3 regions of the Carnobacterium mobile DSM 4848 genome follow, and region 1 is predicted to be linked to each of the others. Evidence: predicted binding sites of a transcription regulator. Region 1 holds the regulator's gene; each other region holds the start of a gene.

Evidence for each region. Region 1 encodes LexA, which represses DNA repair genes until DNA is damaged. Its sites were predicted from a motif close to CNAACANNTGTTNG; they were not measured.
Region 2: parE (DNA topoisomerase IV subunit B) is a predicted target of LexA. The motif match lies at 1,099-1,112, and genes of this name have one in related genera.
Region 3: BR87_RS03525 (replication-associated recombination protein A) is a predicted target of LexA. The motif match lies at 1,007-1,020, and genes of this name have one in related genera.

The regions. Positions count from the first base shown of each region.
Region 1 is NZ_JQMR01000001.1:370,266-372,543, forward strand. It holds gene recJ (single-stranded-DNA-specific exonuclease RecJ) at 1-28, shown strand, start outside; gene BR87_RS01705 (adenine phosphoribosyltransferase) at 52-564, shown strand; gene lexA (transcriptional repressor LexA) at 994-1,617, opposite strand; gene BR87_RS01720 (DUF896 family protein) at 1,779-2,018, shown strand; gene tkt (transketolase) at 2,136-2,278, shown strand, end outside.
Region 2 is NZ_JQMR01000001.1:508,753-511,030, reverse strand. It holds gene BR87_RS02290 (aldose 1-epimerase family protein) at 1-204, shown strand, start outside; gene plsY (glycerol-3-phosphate 1-O-acyltransferase PlsY) at 269-859, opposite strand; gene parE (DNA topoisomerase IV subunit B) at 1,314-2,278, shown strand, end outside.
Region 3 is NZ_JQMR01000001.1:786,308-788,585, forward strand. It holds gene BR87_RS03520 (AAA family ATPase) at 1-787, opposite strand, end outside; gene BR87_RS03525 (replication-associated recombination protein A) at 1,088-2,278, shown strand, end outside.

The sequences.
Region 1 (2,278 bases):
AAAGGCTCAGCTGAAAAAAGAACTGTAAAATTGAATGGAGGAAAAGATTCAATGGATTTAAAAGAATATATTGCAGACGTACCGGATTTCCCAGAAGAAGGTATTATTTTTCGTGACATTTCACCCTTGATGGCAGATGGGGAAGCTTATCGTTATGCAACAAATGAAATTGTTCAGTATGCAAAAAATAAAGAGGTAGACATGATTGTTGGACCGGAAGCTCGCGGTTTTATCGTTGGTTGTCCTGTAGCTTATGAATTAGGTATCGGTTTTGCTCCTGCAAGAAAAAAAGGGAAACTTCCGCGTGAAACGGTTGAAGTTAACTATGGTCTAGAATACGGCAATGATATTCTACAAATTCATAAAGATGCCATTAAACCTGGCCAAAAAGTTTTAGTTTGTGATGATCTTTTAGCCACAGGCGGCACCATTGCAGCAACCATCAAATTAATCGAACAATTAGGTGGAGAAGTTGTAGGGACAGCTTTCCTTGTTGAATTAAGTGAATTAAAAGGCCGCGATAAAATTAAAGACTACGATATTTTAGCTTTAATGGAATATTGATTTTTTTCTTTAACAAATAAATAAACAGGTTCTATTATTTTTAGTGTTGGTAAGAAGAATGAGTCTATTCCACAACTTGAAATTTACGGAGGAATAGCGGCTCCTTGCAGCCATGTAAAGGATTCAATGCGAATTACGAAGCGGTTAGGCTTCGTTTGAGGCTTGAAAGGCTGGTGACATGTAAGGCTCCAGTCGTTCCCATGGCTCATGCAAGCAGACGCGTAAATTCCGGAGGAAATTTCATTATTAAGCATGACCAACACAATTCGATAAAGAACCAATAAACAAAAAGAGGTTGACCCAAAGGGCCGACCTCTTTTCCATTTCTTAATAATTTTTATTAAATATGTTCCAAACGGCAGACTCGATATCCACTTTATCATGCCTGTAGCAACTTTAGCTACGTTAGTTGCTCTAAATTGTTTGTGTTTAAAAAATATGGCTTCGATAAAGGCCGACAACTTTTCCAAGGACGGTTACTTCATCTAAAATAATAGCATCCATTGTATCGTTTTCTGGTTGTAACCGATAGTAATTACTTTCTCGATAAAATCTTTTGCAAGTGGCTTCATCTTCATTAGTTAAAGCAATAATAATGTCACCGTTATTTGCACTTGATTGTTTACGGACAATCACTTCATCGCCGTCGAATATCCCAGCATTGATCATACTTTCACCGCGAATAGTCAGCATAAAGAGAGCTTCGCTTTCTTGTTTTAAGTTAGGAGGAAGCGGGAAATAATCTGTTGCTTCTTCTACTGCTAAGATAGGTTCGCCAGCTGTGACAGTACCCAGTAAAGGAATGTGTTCCAATTGAATACCTAGTTTTGACAAACCAGTAGCTGTTAACTCAATCGCACGCGGTTTGCTTGGGTCACGTTGAATGTACCCATTTTTTTCTAATCTTGCTAAATGACCATGGACAGTTGATGTAGAAGACAAAGAAACGGCTGTTCCAATTTCACGCACAGTCGGCGGGTAACCCTTTAACTGCACTTGTTCATGAATATAATGTAATACTTCCATCTGTCTAGATTCAGGAGTCTTACGCATAAATAATCGCACCTCATTTCTTAGATTGTATACTCATTGACAGAATACCATAAAATTATATGACAATCAAACAAATGTTCGCTATTTTGCAAACTAATTTAATGTATTTCCTTATTTTTTTTGGTATAGTAGTGAAAGAATAAAAAAATGGAGTGAGTAAAATGTTGCCTAAAGATCAACTAGAAAGAATTAATGAATTAGCAAGAAAATCTAAAAATGAAGGTTTGAGTCTTTCTGAACAAACAGAACAAAAAAAATTACGTGAAGCCTATTTAGCAGCTTTTCGTGGAGGCATGCGCAACCATATCGAAGGTTTAAAAGTCGTTGATGAGACTGGTAATGATGTAACCCCTGATAAGTTGAAAAAGATTCAAAAAGAAAAAGGCTTTCATAATCGCTAAAAGCAATTTAGACTGCTGGATACAATCAAAAATATTTTCAAATTATTGTATTCAGTCGTTGCTTCGATAGCGATAAAACAGTAAACTAGAGGTAACACAATTGAAAGGATGATTTAATTGTTTGACAATACGGACCAACTAGCGGTAAATACGATTAGAACACTAAGTATAGATGGAGTACAAAAAGCCAATTCGGGCCACCCTGGATTGCCAATGGGAGCAGCGCCAATGGCTTATACCCTTTGGACTCAACACTTAAA
Region 2 (2,278 bases), 140 kb from region 1:
GGAATTGCTGTTTCTTTTGAGAATTTCCCTTATGTAGGGATTTGGTCTCCTGCTAAACAGGATGCTCCGTTAGTTTGTATTGAACCCTGGTTTGGAATTGCTGATGCAACTGATGCAAGCGGGAAATTAGAAGAAAAAATGGGAATACAGCTATTGGAACCGAATGGACAATTTAATTGTCACTACGACATCACAATCGAGTAAACCATCAAAAAAACGCCTGACAGTTTAATTCTGTCAGGCGTTTGGTTTGGCAAGGTTAAATTCATTACTTGGAATCTTTTTTATAACCGAAACCGAATGGAACCTTACTTTCTGTACCCGTGCGTATTCTTTTTATATTGTCTTTATGTCGGTAAATAATAAAAATAGTTAAGAGTGCAGCAATAGTTGTTAAAATCCAGTCATTTGTTAAAAGAGTAGAGGGTGTTATAATCAGCAAGGAAAGCATGCTGGAAAAACTGACCATACGTGAAAAAAATAAAATAACCAAAAACAACAACACACAATAAATAAAAAATGACGGGTTATAGGCTAATAGTACACCGGCACTCGTTGCTACGGCTTTGCCACCTTTAAATTGCGCAAAAACAGGGAAGGTGTGTCCTATGATTGCTCCGAGTCCTACCACCATTGGATTAAGATCAGAATGGAGCAAGTAAGGCAGACTAGCTGCAAGAGTTCCTTTTAAAACATCAGCAAACAAAACAAGAATTCCAGCTTTTATTCCTAAAACCCGAAAAGTATTCGTCGTTCCAGAGTTTCCACTGCCATAATTCCGGATGTCTTTTCCGTAGATTTTTTTGCCTATCCATACTCCAGATGGAATGGAACCGAGTAAATAGGCTGTAATGAACATAAGGATTATTTTAAGCACTTTATTCACTCCTAACTCAGCAATTTAATTGCCGATACGCCATATTTTACCATTTATTTTATTTTAAGGCTAGTAAAAATCGAGTAATGCGAATGAGCTGAAAGCAGAATAGAGCTAAACTTAAAGAAAAAAATGACCATAAAAATTCTTTATAGAGTTTAACTTGCTTTTTTATAATGAAACTTGTTTAATAAGAAAGCATGGCGTATACTTTTTGTATACGAACATACTTTCGGTTTTTAAATAAAAAGGGTGATTTTTTCTTTTCAATCCCTTATAGTTAGAGTATTATTGAATAGATGCTTAACGAAATAAACGGATGACTACAAAGTGAAAATGTTAATGAAAGACGTTGAAAGAGAAGAAATTTCTTTTGAACGCATGTTAATTTTTGCCGCTACGTATGACGTAATAAGGATTTAAGGAGTTTTTATACATGCAAAGAAAAACAGAATACAACGATGCTTCTATTCAAGTCCTAGAAGGGCTAGAGGCTGTACGTAAACGACCAGGAATGTATATTGGTTCTACAGATACAAGAGGATTGCATCATTTGGTTTATGAAATCGTAGATAATTCAGTAGATGAAGCTTTATCTGGCTATGGAAATGAAATCGTAGTGACGTTGCATAAAGACGATAGTGTCAGTGTAAAAGATAACGGACGCGGGATGCCGATAGGGATGCACGCTTCCGGCATTCCAACAGTTCAAGTTATCTTCACGGTATTGCATGCTGGTGGTAAATTCGGACAAGAAGGCGGCTATAAGACTTCTGGCGGGTTACACGGCGTTGGAGCCAGTGTTGTTAATGCACTTTCAGAATGGCTTACGGTTACGATTGTTAGAGATGGTATTGAGTACAAGCAAGAGTTTGTTAATGGTGGAAAACCTAAAGGAACGTTAACGAAGAAAAAAAATAGTCAGAAAAAAAATGGAACAACTGTCCATTTTAAACCAGATGCGACAATTTTTTCTACAATAAAATATTCCTATGATGTTCTTTCTGAACGCTTAAGAGAATCAGCTTTTCTATTAAAAAACCTTCGAATTGAATTGATTGATGAACGAAATGACCAATCAGATGTTTTTCATTATGAAGAAGGAATAAAAGAATTTGTAGCTTATTTAAATGAGGATAAAGATACCCTTACCCCTGTAGCTTATTTTTCAGGAGAGAATAATGAGATTGAAGTAGAATTTTCTTTCCAATACAATGATGGCTATTCCGAAAATATTTTGTCTTTTGTTAATAATGTCAGAACAAAAGACGGCGGAACTCATGAATCTAGTATGAAAACAGCTTTAACAAAGAGCTTTAATGACTATGCTCGTAAGGTCAATTTGTTAAAAGAAAAAGACAAAAATCTGGAAGGCAGCGATTTTAGAGAAGGATTGGCGGC
Region 3 (2,278 bases), 420 kb from region 1:
TTTTTCCTTCAAGTAAGTTAGTACAAATCAAATAAGCAGCCAGACATGCAATCAAAATAAACAGAAAAATCGGGAGAAATGAAATCGGGTGTAAAAAAGACAGCCAAATAATAGCTAAACTAGCTAATAAAAAAATAACTAAACTGGTTCTGAAATTTTTTATTTTTCTTTTGTTGTCTTGACCACGGTAATAGTACATTTGATTCTGTAATTCCTGTTCACGTAAAAGATATTCATCTTGTTTTTTTTGTATAGCATAAAACAAATTTTTTTCTTTATTCTCCAGCTGTTCTTTCATTTGTGCTTGATACAGCAAAAAACGTTCTTTTTCTTTTTCCAACTGTTCAAATTCTTTTTCTGCTAATTTTTGATATGCCCTTCTTTTCGCAGCGACTTCTTTTTCTAATGCAGCTGATTTTTTTTGAACAGCTTCTTTTATTGTTTCTTCTTCTTTAGCTGCTTCATCTATTAAATTCCTTTTGCTTTCTGCAAAAGTTTTTTTCAATGCTTGTTGTTTTAAGACATAAGTAAGTTCTAGTACAGCTATATATTCTTTTAAATTTCGGTTTTTTTTCTCTTTCTCTTGTTTAAGCGCCACTTTATATTCTTTAATTGCTTTTTTTAATTCTGTCAATTGATATTGAATATCACAGTAGATGCCTTCAGTTTGCTGGTAAGCCTCATTTAAGATCTCCTCAGCTTGCAATTTAGTTAAATAAAGGGCTGTTTCTTGAGAAGTACCAGGAGCTGACTTGCTCTGCTCTTTTAACTTTAACTTCTCTCTCATCTACTTCACTCCTTCAGTATATCTAGAAATAGTATCATGATTATATTGCTAAGTCTTTGCATAAAACTACCGGCTTCAAGAAAAAATTATTCGGTTAAACTGCAGTTAAAAGCTTTTTGCAGTTATTCCTGTATTTATACTCATTTATGATAGCATAATTTCTAGTCAATAGGGAGAATTCCAGACTATTCTACTTACAAAAAAGCAATTAAAATAAAGCAAACGAATGTTCCTTATGAGTAGAAGCTGTGCTTTTAAAATGATATACTAGATAGAAAGAGTTTTTAAGGAGGTCCTTTTTTGAATAAGCCCTTAGCGTTTCGTATGCGGCCGACTCGCATAGATCAAATCGTCGGACAATCTCATTTGGTTGGCCCTGGGAAGATCATTCAGCGAATGGTAGATGCCAAGATGCTTTCCTCTATGATTTTATACGGTCCGCCAGGAATTGGAAAAACCAGTATCGCCAGTGCAATTGCTGGTTCTACCCAATATGCTTTTCGTATTTTGAATGCAGCTACCGATACTAAAAAAGACTTACAAATTGTAGCAGAAGAAGCAAAAATGAGTGGTTCAGTTATTCTGTTACTAGATGAAGTGCATCGTCTTGATAAACCCAAACAAGATTTTTTATTGCCGCATTTAGAAAGCGGACGTATTATTATGATTGGTGCAACCACTGAAAATCCTTATATTACGATTAATCCTGCAATTCGTAGCAGGACGCAAATTTTTGAATTAAAACCTCTTTCTATTGAAGACATTCAATCTGCTCTGCTCCGGGCCTTGAAAGATAAAGAACGCGGCTTAGGCAACGAATCAGTAGCCTTACAAGAAAAGGCTTTATTGCATCTTTCTCGTGCAACTAACGGAGACTTAAGAAGCGCACTAAACGGATTGGAATTGGCTGTTAAATCTACAGAACCTGATGAAAATGGAGTTATTCATATTACATTAGATATTGTTGAAGAATGCATTCAGCGTAAAGCCTTAACGCATGATAAAGATGGTGATGCTCACTATGATGTTATTTCAGCTTTACAAAAATCTATTCGCGGCAGTGATGTAAATGCTGCACTTCATTATTTAGGGCGGTTAATCGAAGCAGGAGATCTTCCAATCATTTCAAGAAGATTAATGGTCATTGCTTACGAAGACATCGGATTGGCAAATCCCGCTGCTGCCCAGCGAACGGTAACAGCGGTCCAAGCGGCTGAAAAATTGGGTTTTCCAGAAGCTAGAATCCCTTTGGCTAATACTGTAGTAGATCTGTGTCTTTCGCCAAAATCCAATTCATCTTATGTAGCGATTGATGCTGCCTTAGAAGATATTCGGGCAGGCAAAAGCGGAGATGTGCCTGATCATTTAAGAGACTCTCATTATAGTGGTGCCAAAAATCTAGGAAGAGGACTACATTATAAATACCCTCACGATTTTCCAGGTGCATGGGTAAATCAACAGTACCTTCCTGATAAATTAACAAAAGCAGTG